2 linked regions of the Bdellovibrio bacteriovorus genome follow. The main gene of each other region encodes a partner of the protein of the gene in region 2 in a complex. Links are inferred from orthologs where the notes say so. Each region holds a gene or a part of one and is shown on either strand. Other genes may lie near its edges.

What was found.
Region 1: the proteins of AZI87_RS11750 (region 2) and smc are in contact, whole or in part, in a crystal structure (PDB 3ZGX), measured with the Bacillus subtilis proteins. The link is inferred for Bdellovibrio bacteriovorus from one-to-one orthologs.

What each region holds. Positions count from the first base shown.
Region 1 is NZ_LUKD01000008.1:241,271-248,441, forward strand. The notes cover bases 2,025-6,191. They hold smc (chromosome segregation protein SMC), read left to right. Parts: upstream 2,025-2,403; coding sequence 2,404-5,991; downstream 5,992-6,191. Other genes in these bases: AZI87_RS15785 (hypothetical protein), read left to right, coding at 2,025-2,151; dbpA (ATP-dependent RNA helicase DbpA), read right to left, coding at 6,077-6,191. In the rest of the region: ppdK (pyruvate, phosphate dikinase), read left to right, coding at 1-1,074; more of AZI87_RS15785, read left to right, coding at 1,630-2,024; more of dbpA, read right to left, coding at 6,192-7,171. UniProt on the Bacillus subtilis protein: Required for chromosome condensation and partitioning.
Region 2 is NZ_LUKD01000005.1:234,634-240,553, reverse strand. The notes cover bases 1,828-4,743. They hold AZI87_RS11750 (segregation and condensation protein A), read right to left. Parts: upstream 3,827-4,743; coding sequence 2,828-3,826; downstream 1,828-2,827. Other genes in these bases: trpS (tryptophan--tRNA ligase), read right to left, coding at 3,842-4,743; scpB (SMC-Scp complex subunit ScpB), read right to left, coding at 1,828-2,825. In the rest of the region: AZI87_RS11765 (HTTM domain-containing protein), read right to left, coding at 1-767; AZI87_RS11760 (hypothetical protein), read right to left, coding at 764-1,330; more of scpB, read right to left, coding at 1,296-1,827; more of trpS, read right to left, coding at 4,744-4,867; AZI87_RS11740 (site-2 protease family protein), read right to left, coding at 4,864-5,526; AZI87_RS11735 (acyl-CoA dehydrogenase), read left to right, coding at 5,713-5,920. UniProt on the Bacillus subtilis protein: Participates in chromosomal partition during cell division. May act via the formation of a condensin-like complex containing Smc and ScpB that pull DNA away from mid-cell into both cell halves.

The sequences.
Region 1 (7,171 bases), on a different replicon or contig from region 2:
AACTTCGAGCGCATCATGAAAATCGCTGACCAAGTTCGTAAATTGAAAGTTCGCACGAACGCGGATACTCCGAAAGACGCTCAAACAGCGCGTAACTTCGGTGCCGAAGGTATCGGTCTTTGCCGTACAGAGCACATGTTCTTCGGTGCGGACCGTATCGATGCCGTTCGTGAAATGATTATCGCGGATAATAAATCAGACCGTGAAAAAGCCTTGGTTAAACTGCTGCCCATGCAACGTGATGACTTCTATCAGTTGTTTAAGATCATGGACGGTTTGCCAGTGACGATTCGTTTGTTGGATCCACCTCTTCATGAGTTCGTGCCTCACACAGACGAAGAAACTAAAGAATTGGCAAAACGTTTGGGCACGGACTACGAACGTCTTCGCGCGAAAGTAAAATCTTTGCACGAGTTCAATCCGATGTTGGGTCACCGTGGTTGCCGCTTGGCGATCACGTTCCCAGAGATTTATCAAATGCAAGTGCGCGCGATTGCGGAAGCGGCTTGTATGTTGATTGGTGAAGGTAAAAAACTTGTTCCTGAAATCATGATCCCCCTTGTGGCGACGGATAAGGAATTGGACATCCTTCGTGTATCGGCGATCAACGAAGTGAAGAAAGTACAGCAAGAAAAGGGTGTGAAGTTCGACTATCTAGTAGGAACTATGATCGAGCTTCCACGTGCCGCTATCACAGCAGATGCGATCGCTGAATACGCGGACTTCTTCAGTTTCGGTACGAATGACTTAACTCAAACGACATTGGGTCTTTCTCGCGATGACTCCGGTCGCTTCTTGGGTTCATATGTTTCTTCCGGCATCTTGCCTAAAGATCCATTCATGTCGATCGATCAAACGGGCGTAGGTTCGTTGGTGAAGATGGGAACAGAGTTGGGCCGTCGTACGAAGCCAGACTTGAAAGTCGGCGTGTGCGGTGAGCACGGTGGTGATCCAGAATCTATCGAGTTCTTCCACAAGGTTGGACTTGATTACGTCTCTTGCTCTCCATTCCGTGTCCCCATCGCGCGCCTAGCCGCAGCTCGCGCCGCCCTTTTAGGAAAGAAACTCCATTAAGGTGCCTGCTTCTTTTTTGGGTCTACGCTGCAGCATTGTTGCGGGGCCCTTAAGAAGTACGGAATGTTTTTAAATAAGAAAAAGCCGCTTTCAACGAGCGGCTTTTTTATTTGATGGCTCAGAGATCTTGAGCTCTGAGGATTTCATTTACTTTGTGAAGTAAGTGACTAGGATCGCAAAGATCATCGTTGAGAAAAGAATCTTGAACGCGATTTCGCCATTAGAAACTCGCGGTCGTTATTCAGTTTCAGTTTTTTTGTACTGCATAGGTCCTCCTGAATATGAAGGTACTCTTGAATATCTTAAGGCCGAGTTAAAAGACGGATCTTCGCTATAAATTTATCGTAAAAACCCTGTTTCACTCTGAGACGGCTGTTCCGTCAGTGACACTTTAGGGGATGCCCTTTGTCGGCACTGTCAAAGCTGCAGACAGATTTAGGGTGTCTCACATTGATTCCACACTTAGTTAAGTTCATAGAATCAGGCGGGAAGTCGCCGTGCCAGTGTTCTTGGCAGACCCCTTGCTCTTACCTTAGTCATCAAGGAAAAAAATATATGAAAACAAACAATATCTTTTCGAAAATTTTTAAAGCCCTGGCTCTTGTTTCTTTGTCAGTGTTCCTAGTGAACTGTAGCAAGGACAACAAAAGCTCTACGACAAACACTGGTTACGTTATGCAAAATGGTATTTGCTATCAAAACGTAAACGGGCAGCTGATTCAGCAAGCAAATACTTCTCTTTGCTATAACAGCGGAAATGGCTACGTGATGCAAAATGGTCTTTGCTACCAAAACATCAACGGACAGTTGATCCAACAAGCTAATACGTCTTTGTGCTACACAAACACAGGCAGTTACGTTTACCAAAACGGCATGTGTTACCAATACGTGAACGGACAATACATCCAGCAAGCAAACACGTCGCTTTGCTCTGGCTACAATACAGGTGGTTATACAACTCAAGTTTGTAACGGGTACCACACTGATGGTTACCAATGGGTGAACTGCGGTGTTCAATTTAACTGCTCTGGTTACACTTTGATGAACCAGTCTGGTCAGATCACTCGCTGCCAATAGAACCTTGAACTTCCGAAAAGATATGCGGCGCACCACACATGGTGCGCCATTGTCTGTTTTGATATGCGTAAGAGCTAAGCAGATCTGATCCCTGAAGATATTGCGACGCGAAAAATACGCTCCCAACTCTGCCTAAGTTTTCAGCTTCCCTTCCTCTTTTGTAAGCCTGTTGTTGACATAGTTTCTAACTCTCGCGAGATTGAAATGGTCTTTGGTCTAGCTAGACCAAGGGCGGTATGAGGGGAATGTTTCGTGAGAATCAAAAAAATTGAACTGATTGGTTTTAAGTCATTTAAAGATCGCACCGTCATTCACTTTGATGCTGGTATCACTGGTATCGTGGGTCCGAATGGTTGCGGTAAATCCAATATCGTCGATGCCCTCATGTGGGTTATGGGTGAAATGTCTGCGAAAGATCTTCGTGGATCGCAAATGACTGACGTTATCTTCGGTGGTGCCGAAGGTTATGCTCCACTAGGTATGTGTGAAGTGTCTTTGACGCTTGAAAATGACGGTGGCGCTTTCCCAGCTAAATACATCAAACACACTGAGATCATGGTGACTCGTCGTCTTCACAGAAATGGTGAAGGGGAGTACTTCATCAATAAAGAACCTGCACGTTTGAAAGACGTGCAAGAGATCTTTATGGATACGGGTGCGGGCTCTAAAGGTTTCTCTATCATCGCTCAAGGTATGATCGGTAAGATCATCACCGCGAAACCTGAAGATCGTCGTATGCTTATCGAAGAAGCTGCCGGTATTACGAAGTTCAAAGCTCGTAAGAAAGAATCTCAACGTAAACTTCAGGCAACAGACCAAAACTTGGTGCGTTTGCAAGACATCATCGGAGAGTTGAAACGCCAAATCGATTCTTTGCAAAGACAAGCACAGCGTGCTGAGCGCTATCGCAACATCAAAAACCAAATCGAGGATTTGGATCTTTGGTTGTCTTCAGCTCAATACATCGAGTTGAAACGTGCGGCAGATGAAGCTCAAGCGATCTTCAATGAAGCGCAAAGCATGGAAGTCGAAGGTGAAACAAACCTTTCGACTCTTCAAGGTCAGTTGGAAGTTCTAAAATTGCAAATTCTTGAAAAAGAAAAGGCAGTAGAAGAACAACAAAACGAATTCTACACAAAGCAGTCTTCTGTTCAGAAAAAAGAGATGGAGATCCAAGAGCTTCGTTTCGAAATCGAACAGGCTCGCCGTAACGAACAAATGACAGGTACGATCTTGCAAGAACAGCAAGCTCGCCAGGAGCTTTTGGCTCGTGATAAAGCGCAACTTGAAGCGCAAGTGGCAGAACTGAAAGAAGAGTCGGAGTCTTTGACGGCGGCCTTCACAGAGAAAAACGACATCTACCAAAACTTCAACTCTCGCATTGCGGAAGTCGATGAAGAGTTGACGACGAAACGTCGTGAATTGTTCGCGGTCGGTCAGTCCGAATCTTCTTTGGATGCTCGCGTGAATTCATTGTCAGCACAAATCGCTGATTTGACAGAGCGCCAAGATAACGAACAACAAGTCGTGAACGAACTTCGCGAAAAACAAGTTGAGTTCGAAGCTCGTCGTAAAAAAGTATTCGGTGAGCTTGAAAAAGAACGCCAAATGCAATTGGACTTGGCTTCTGACGTAGACTCATTTGAAGCGAACAAAAAGATCCTGACAGAATCTGTGGCCGAGAAAAAAGCGGAAGTGGAGTCCTTCAAAGATTCTTTGAATGAAGTGGCTTCTCGCTTGTACGGTCTAGAGAACTTGCAAAACAACTTCGAGGGTTTCCAAGAAGGTGTGAAGCAAGTCATGCTATGGCAGAAAACTCGCACTCAAGAGTTGATGGCCGATGGTTCTGTAGTCACTCACTTCCAACCGGTTTCTGAGGTTGTTGAAGTTCCTGCAGAATACGAAGTGGCGATGGAAGCAGCATTGGGTTCACGCCTGCAAATGCTTCTTTCTTCAGATGCGAATATCGCGGTAGACGCGGTTACACATCTTAAAGAACAAAAATCAGGTCGCTCTAGCTTCCTATCTGCTAACGACAAAGGTTTGACGTTCAACCGTTCTGAAGCCCCTGTGGGTGAAGACGGTGTTCAAGCCATCCTTAAAGATGTTGTTCAAGCCGCTGATAAATTTAAAAACACAGTGACTTATATGTTGGACGGAGTTGCGATTGTTGACTCTATCCGCACGGCTTTGAATCTTCGTGCAAAATACGAAGGCTGGACATTCGTGACTCTTGACGGGGACACGTTGACAGCGGACGGAGTTTTGACGGGTGGTTCTTCTGAATCTGCGGATTCAGGTGTTTTGAAACGCCGTCGTGAAATCAAAGAATTGTCAGAGAAAAAAGACGAATTCGCCGGCAAGTTGCAATTGGCTCAAATGGTTTTGAAAAAGACAGAAGAGCAATTGGCAAATGTCTTGAATGATTTCGAAGGTGCGCAAAAACGTAAGATCGATCAAGAGATCAAAGTTACGGAGCTAAGAAAAGACCTCGAGCGCGCCGAAAACGAATTGGTAAACGCCCAAACAGCGGTAGAACGCCAAGAGCGCGAGCTTAAGAAAATCACAGAGCAAGTGGAACTTCAGGAACAAAAACTTGAAGAGTTGAACGAAGCTTTGATTGAAGCTCGTGAGAAGAAAGTTCTTCTTGAAGGTGAAGTTGAGTCTTTGAATACAGAGTTGAACTCAACTCGTACGGGCTTTGATGGCTTGCAAGCAGAAGTGACAGATCTTCAAGTGAAGTCGGCTTCTAAAACGCAAGAATACACAGGCGTTCTAAGACAGCTTGAGATGGTTTCTAAATCTTTGAGCGATCTGGATACTCAGCTAGCTCGCATGAGCGAAGAAGCTGAAGGTTACAACTCTCAGATGACTGAGAGCCAAGTGACTTTGGAAGAAAAGAAAATCGAATTTGAACGTCTTTTGACAGAAGTAGAGACTTTGAAACTTCAAGTGTCTCGCACAAAAGATGAATACGAAGTGATGTCTGAATCTGCACGCACGATCGAAGAAGAAGCAATGTCTTCTCAACGTGCGCGTAACGAAAGACAGCACAAAATGAACGACTCTCAACTAAAACTTGAGCAGGCGAAGATGAAAGAGCAGTACCTCATTGATTCTATTCGTGAGCGCTACATGCTAAATCTTCCGGACGTTGTTGAAAAATACGCAGATCGTGAAGGCGACTTCTCGACGGCAGATGCGGAATTGAAAGAGCTTCGTGAAAAACTCGCTAAGATCGGTGAGGTTAATCTTTCGGCGATCGAAGAGTACGAAGAAACAGCACAACGTTACGAGTTCTTGACGAAACAACACGCCGATTTGACCGAAGCGAAAGAACAGCTTCGCAAAGTGATCGACCGTATCAATAGAATCTGCTCGAAACGTTTCAAAGAGACGTTCGACCTTGTGAACGACAGATTCACTCGCGTATTCCCAGTGCTTTTCGGCGGTGGCGAAGCGAAGTTGGAATTGATCGAAAACGAAGAAAAAGGCGAGATGGGTATCGAGATCATCGCTCGTCCTCCGGGCAAAAAGATGCAAAACGTGTCTTTGATGTCAGGTGGAGAGAAAGCTTTGACTGCGGTCGCGCTGGTCTTCTCGATCTTCCTAGTAAAACCTTCTCCATACTGCTTGCTGGATGAGGTTGATGCTCCACTTGATGATGCGAACGTATTCCGTTTCAACGACCTTGTTCGTGAGATGGCAAAACGCTCTCAAATCATCGTAGTTACGCATAATAAACACACGATGGAAGTGGCTAAGAAACTTTACGGTGTGACGATGCAAGAGCGCGGTGTTTCGACAATGGTTTCTGTTTCTTTGCAGGACATCCACTAGTTCGAAATATAAATCAGATCAAAAAAGAAAACCCCAAAGGAAACTTTGGGGTTTTTTTATGCTTTCAATCAGCTCGCAAATCTTATCAGTGCTTTCTCACCGGAAATTTCGTGCCTTTGATCTTGCCATTGCGAAGATGGTCCATGGCTTGATTCACGGCCTTTCTGGAAATTGCGACATACGTGACTTTATCTAGTACTTCGATTTTACCTACATCGGTGGCTTTAAGCCCGGCTGTTCCTGTTAAAGCCCCCAGGATATCGCCAGGTCGTAACTTGTCTTTGCGTCCCCCCGAGATTGAAAGAGTCTGCATGCTTGGAAGAGTCATTCCAGTTAAGCCGTGCTGATTTTTATAACCTAACGAAGGGCGAAGAAGCTTTCCGCCTGTCAGTTTCTCAAGTTCTAAAAGTTTTAATGTGTCCTTGGGATTGGCTAGAGTTATAGAAACTCCCGAGCGACCGGCTCTTCCTGTGCGACCAATGCGATGAACGTAAGTTTCAGATTGTACGGGAAGGTCATAGTTTACGACCATCTCTAGGGCATCGATATCTAACCCACGAGCCGCCACATCGGTTGCGACTAGCAAAGTGATACTGCCGTTACGAAACATCGCCATCACTTGATCGCGCTCGCGCTGGTCAAGATCGCCATGCAACCCACCACAAGGAACATCATTCTTTTCGATAGCAGCGACAACTTCGTTAACGGTCGCTTTCATATTGCAGAAGATGATTGTCGATTTTGAAGGATGCTGTTGCAACACGCGCATCAGAACGTTCAGCTTTTCATCCTCACGAGCGTCGTAAACGATCTGCTCAATGGAAGAGCTTTCTCCCTCGGGATCGGCGATCTGAACAGGCACAGGATGGCGCTGATAGCTTTTACTTAAAGCTTGAATGGATTCAGGAAAAGTTGCTGAAAACAAAGCGGTTTGGCGTTTCGGGGGAAGCCCTTTCATGATCGCACGGATTTCTTTTTCAAAACCCATTTCCAGCATTTTATCGGCTTCGTCAAAAACCACTGTAGCCACATCATTCAGATCAATACGATCTCGCGTGATATGGTCTAAGATTCTTCCCGGAGTTCCTACGGCAATGTGAACTCCGTTTTCCAAAGATTGCGCTTGGTCCCGACCGGTCTGACCGCCGATGAGAGGAAGAACTTTAAGGCCTACAAACTT
Region 2 (5,920 bases):
AAGAGCAACCACAGATTGCGTGTCTTCGGCCAAGCCACCATCGCTGGAAAATAGATCTCAAAAATAATCGTCAAGTAAGCAATGACTGGAATCACCCACGGAATACTTCTTAAGAATGAAAAATCAAAAGTCGTCATTTGAGGATTCGCCATCACACTCCACAGGGCTGTGCCGTCCCACCAGCTTCCGCCTTTGAGCTTTTCCCAACCCGTGTAAGCGTAAAGAACGGCAATCTGCACCTGCATCATGCGAATCATCATTGAGCTGATCGTGTCTGAAGATTTAAACGTGCTTTTCTTACGGATCAAATTGAGCACACTCAATCTTTCGCAGGACTGCGTGAAGGACATATAAAATAAAAACAGAGCCGCGATAATATCCGCCCCGAAGTTCACTGAATAATTGCGCTGAATAAAACCCGCATTAATGATCCAAGCTGCCCACATCAACCAACGTCCCCCGATCCCGAGGGTCAGAAGGATTAAAAAAACCACCAGCAACGAGTGCATGATCATATTCATTGAGTCGGGCCAGAAGGCCCATAAGAACAAAGGACGATACAGATCGGGCATGATCTCTAAAGCCATGGAGCGCGGAATCCATGCATTATCACCATAATAACCCAAGTTAAAAGACCGCACGACATACAGATACACCATCGTTCCGCAAAGAAGAATGCGCATATACGCCAGACCTAAAAGGTTTTGCGGAGCAAACCAGAACTGATCCCATTTCTGCCACAGATTTTTAAAAGATGCTTTAATCATAAAGCCTCCTCATCCGCACCACCGGTGCAAGAATAGTATTCACGCACGTACTGCAGCTCTTGAGAAAGATCCTTCACGGTTTCGTCTTTTCTGAAAACGACTTGATCTAAAGGTGGTACGGTTTCAATCACGTGCTCCATCTCGACAGAGCTGGCCCCAGGGTACTGCTTACACAGCCAAGGGCCATATAAGACGCGCAAACGTTTTGGTTCAATCACCATAAAGCGCATGGCATAGAGTTCACGTTTTCTTGTGGCGCTCGAGATGCCTTTGTTTTTTTCGGCCGGGAAATAACCATCGATAGGCTCTTTGATATCGTTACCTTCTTCATCAGAGTAACGAATCGTATAGCGAACATACATTGTGTGGGCAGGATCTGGGGAAAAGAAATTCCAGCTGGCGTTCAGCCCCACGGTGTTTGCGTAGGGCGTGATAAATTTTGAAGTCACGCGCCCAAAGTAGGCACCTACGTTGGGCATTACGAACATAGTAAAGATGTTATAGACAATCCAAAGGCTTAATAAAACCTTAAACGGAAGCATCCCCTTCTTCGTCAATGTCATCAGCTTCTCCTAGGAATGGCAATTCCTCATCTTCCGCTGACTCTTCATCGCTGTCAGCAAAAAGTTGATCGTCAGAAGCTTCATCTAAATCTTCATCGTTGTCGAAGGACTCTAATGCCTCGGCAAGCTCTTCAGAAACTTCGCCTTCTAGAGTCTCCCCATCAGCGTTCATTTCTTCATTTTCTGCCGCAGCTTCTGCAATCAAGGCTTCCTCAACGCTATCACCTTCCGATACTTCTGTTGAAGCACCTTCTGCTGAGCCTGGGGTTGATTTCATGAAGTTCGCTTTTTTGTCAGCCGCGATGGCTACCAAAGTCGTACCTGCAGCCAAGGCCTCATCGTACTTCTTCAACCAGTTTGCATCGCGAGTGGAAACAGGTTCTCCGAACGCCAAAGCATCACGGATGTTTTGGGCGCGCTCTTGATCACGTTTTTCAGCCTGACGACGTTTTTCTTCTTCGAAGAAGTTTGTCGTCGTCGCGATATCTTCAAGTTGTTCTTGAATCTTCATCAATTCGTCTTCGCCTTGCGAGTAAGCACCCACGAAAGTTTCAGACATGGAATCTGTGATGGATGCCAATGTTGGTTTTTCTTCAGCTTGTTGCTCGTCGATACCTTCAGGCAACAATTCGTCGATTTGCGACAATGTCGGAAGTTCTTTGATCGAACGAAGGCCGAAGATTTCTAGGAATTTTTTTGTAGTTCCGTATTGCATTGGACGACCTGGAAGCTCTGATTTACCTTCAAAGCTCACCAAGTTCTTTTCCATCAAAGCACGCAATAAGTGACCCGATTCCACACCACGGATTTCATCGATCTCGGCCTTAACTGTCGGTTGTTTGTAGGCGACGATAGAAAGCACTTCTAATGCCGGACCTGAAAGCTTGAATTGACGAGCCTTCAAAGTGCGTTTTAGGAATTCCATGTTATCGATTTTAGTGCGCAGTTGGTAACCACCTGGAACTTCTTCCAAAGTCACACCACGACGTCCACCCGCGTATTCCACGGCCAATTGATCCAAGGCTCTGCGAATTTTATCACCGCGGATGTTGGTACCTTTAAAAAGAAGCTTTAAAGAGGCCAAGCTCACCGGACGGTCACTGGCAAAAAGAACGCTTTCTACGATGCTTTCAAGACGCTCTTCTTCAACGAATTCAACTTCTTCAATTTCGGCAGAGTCAAAATTATCAAGTTCAGTTCCTTCAACAGAAACATCTTCTTCTTCAGAAGCTTCCGCTTCCATTTCTGCCACATCATCTTCACTGGCTTCCGGAAGGAAACCTTCAGACTCTTCTTCTTCATTTAAAAAGACCGAAGCATCAGACTCAATACCGTCTAGCTCCATGTCTTCGAACGCATTTTCGTTTTCAGATTCAGAAAGTTCAACTGCTTCGGCTTCAGTTTCAACTTCAGCGGCTTCAACTTCCGCCTCCATCACTGCTGTTTCAGCTTCTGCTTCAACTGGTGCTTCAAGATTTTTCTTTTTTCTCGCCATCTTTATACTTCCGTTGCGTCGTCTTTAAATAGTTCGTTTTCCATTGCTAGGATCTCGTCGTCCGTGGCGATATCTAGACCTGATTCTGTAGCTTCAGCAGAGGATCCATCCTCAATAAAGCCCAATTGCATTTGAGGGTTGGCTTCTTCCAACTTATCTTCTGCATCTGTCAGAAGGAACTCTTCGTCCTCCTGAATTTTCTTGGATTCTTCCATCATCTTTTCAGCGACTTGATCCGCACGCATAGAATCGTATTCTTCCACGCGGGCCAAAACGTCTGTTTCGATTGGTTTCTTCGCATCCACCCAGATATCCGCGTAAGCTTCTGTCTGGTAAAGACCTACAAAACCCATTTTTCCAAGCTCTAACAATGACAAGAAAGTGATCAAAGCTTGGCGGGCGCGATCTTCTGTCGCCGTCACCAATTCCATCATCGTCAGGCGTTGGCCCACGATTAAGCGGTCTTTGATTTCCAAGACACGGCTGGCGATAGACTGCGCCTTCGCCGCCACTTGATGCACTTTCTTTTTAACCGAACGCAAAACTTTACGGTAAGTTGAGATCAAAGAAAACAGGGCGTTTTCTTCTAAAATAATCTCTTCTTCTTTTTGATCTAAAGACTCACGAGTTCCACGCAACCACACGTCACGACCTACCAGTGGGCGCTCGTACAATAGCTTCGCGGCTTCTTGATACTTTTGGTATTCCAAAAGTTTTTGTACCAGTTCTTTACGTGGATCTTCTGCTTCAACAACCTCGCCGTTTTCATCGTACTGAGGAAGAAGCATGCGAGATTTAATTTGAATCAAAGTGGAAGCCATCGCCACGAATTCGCCGGCGACTTCAAGATCCAATTCCTTCATCAATTTGATGTAATCAAGATACTGCTTGGTGATCTCATGGATTTTAATATCCATGATGTCCATTTCTTCTTTACGAATAAGATAAAGAAGAAGCCCCAGCGGTCCTTCGAATTTAGGCAACTGAACTGTAATACTCATGAAATTGGATCCCCTCTACCATTTCATACTGGAACGAACTATCTCTAATGTCTTTTGGGCTTCCTTGCGCGCTTTGTCGCATCCAGCGTCGATGATTGAATCAAGCTGACCTGGATTATTCAACAATTCTTTTTTCTTTTCTCTTGGGCCCACCGAAAGTTTTTCGATGTTGGCAGCCAAGCGACCTTTACAGTCTCCGCAACCGATTCCTGCTGTGCGACATCCTTGTTCCACCCAGGCGATATCATCGGCTGATGAATAGAGTTTATGATAGCCATACACCGAACACTTCGTCGGCTCTCCTGGATCTTCGCGACGAACGCGCGCAGGATCTGTGACCATCAGATTTACTTTTTTCTTCAAATCTTTTTCCGTGTCTTCAGTTAAGAACAATGTGTTCCCGTAAGACTTTGACATCTTACGACCGTCAAGACCCGGCACCAGAGGAATCTCTGTCAATAGCGGATTCATCTCTGGCAATTTCGCTTTATATAAATGATTGAAGCGACGGACCAACTCACGCGCTAATTCTAGGTGCGACACCTGATCGGCCCCCACCGGAACGGCGTTGGCGCGATAGATAGCGATATCTGCCGCTTGCAAAACTGGATAGGCAAAACGACCCAAATTGTGGGTGTCGTTGGCTTTCATTTCTTCAATAGCGTCTTTCCACGTATTCACGCGCTCAAGCCAGCCCATCGGAACCATGTTTGAGAAAATCATGAAAAGTTCCAAGTGCTCGGGAACACGGCTTTGAATAAAGATCGTCGCCTTCTCGGGATTGATTCCCCAAGCCAAGAATTCCGCCACCATTTCACGAGTCCATGGTGTGATTTCTTTGGGCGACTTGTAGGCCGTGGTCATTCCATGCCAATCCATCGCCCCGAAAAAACACTCGTACTCATTCTGCAAAGTCAGCCAGTTTTGGAGCGCACCCCAATAGTGACCGATGTGCAAACGACCGGTGACGCGCATGCCAGACATAACGCGCAGTTTTTTTACAGGTGCAGGTGGTGGGGTTTGAACCACGTCAGAACTCATATACCAAAGCCCCCTAAGGCAAGACCGACAAGATTGTTATAGCTCCAGAAAACAGGGATCGCGAGAATACGCAAAGCTCCTGTTAAAACCAAAGCCATCAAAATCATGCTTGTAATGTGTTCGTTTTGCTCGAGCTTATAATTCAATTGAGCTGGAAGAAAACGAGCCAAAACTTTTCCTCCATCCAGCGGATGTAAAGGAAGAATATTAAAGAACGCCAGGAAAAGATTCGTCACGATAAAGGTTTTTAAGATTTCGATAAGGCCACTTGCATACGAAGCCCCCAAGAAATACTTCGCGACGATCGCGATCAATGTCGAACCCACAATCGCCAAAAGGATATTCGAAAGAGGACCGGCCAATGCAATCCAGAACATATCCACGCGGGGATTTTTTAAATTCCGCTCGTTGACTGGAACCGGTTTTGCCCAACCGAAAAAGATCGGCGTCGCTAAAACGATTGAAATAATCGGAAGCACCAAAGTTCCAATCATATCCATGTGCGCAATCGGGTTCATCGTCAGACGACCCATCATTTCCGCCGTGTTGTCACCACGACGACGCGCAACCCAACCGTGTGCATACTCGTGAAAACAGAGTGCAAAAAGGAACGGGATAAAATAAATACCAATCTTGGCGCCAATCTCGACGAAATCCATATCACCTCACGCTAAATCACACCTAGACCCTTGTCTAGTATGTCGAATCACTTGCTCAATTAAAGTGCAAACAGTGTAACACAGCTTGTTAAGAGAAAAGCTCTCGTCTTTCCAAGGCCTTGAATAAATTCTTTGAAGCGGATACGTTCTTCCCACTGTTTTAACTATATGAATGGAGATTGGACCATGTCTGACGTAACTAATGCTCGTCCCGCTTTGACGATGCTTTCTGAAGACGAAGCAGCGTTCAGAGACGCTGTAAGAGCTTTTGCTGAATCTGAAATCAAACCTCATGTGACACACATGGACGAAAAGGCAGAGATGGATCCTGCTATCGTTAAAAAACTTTTCGAAATGGGTTTGATGGGTATCGAAACACCAGAAAAATTCGGTG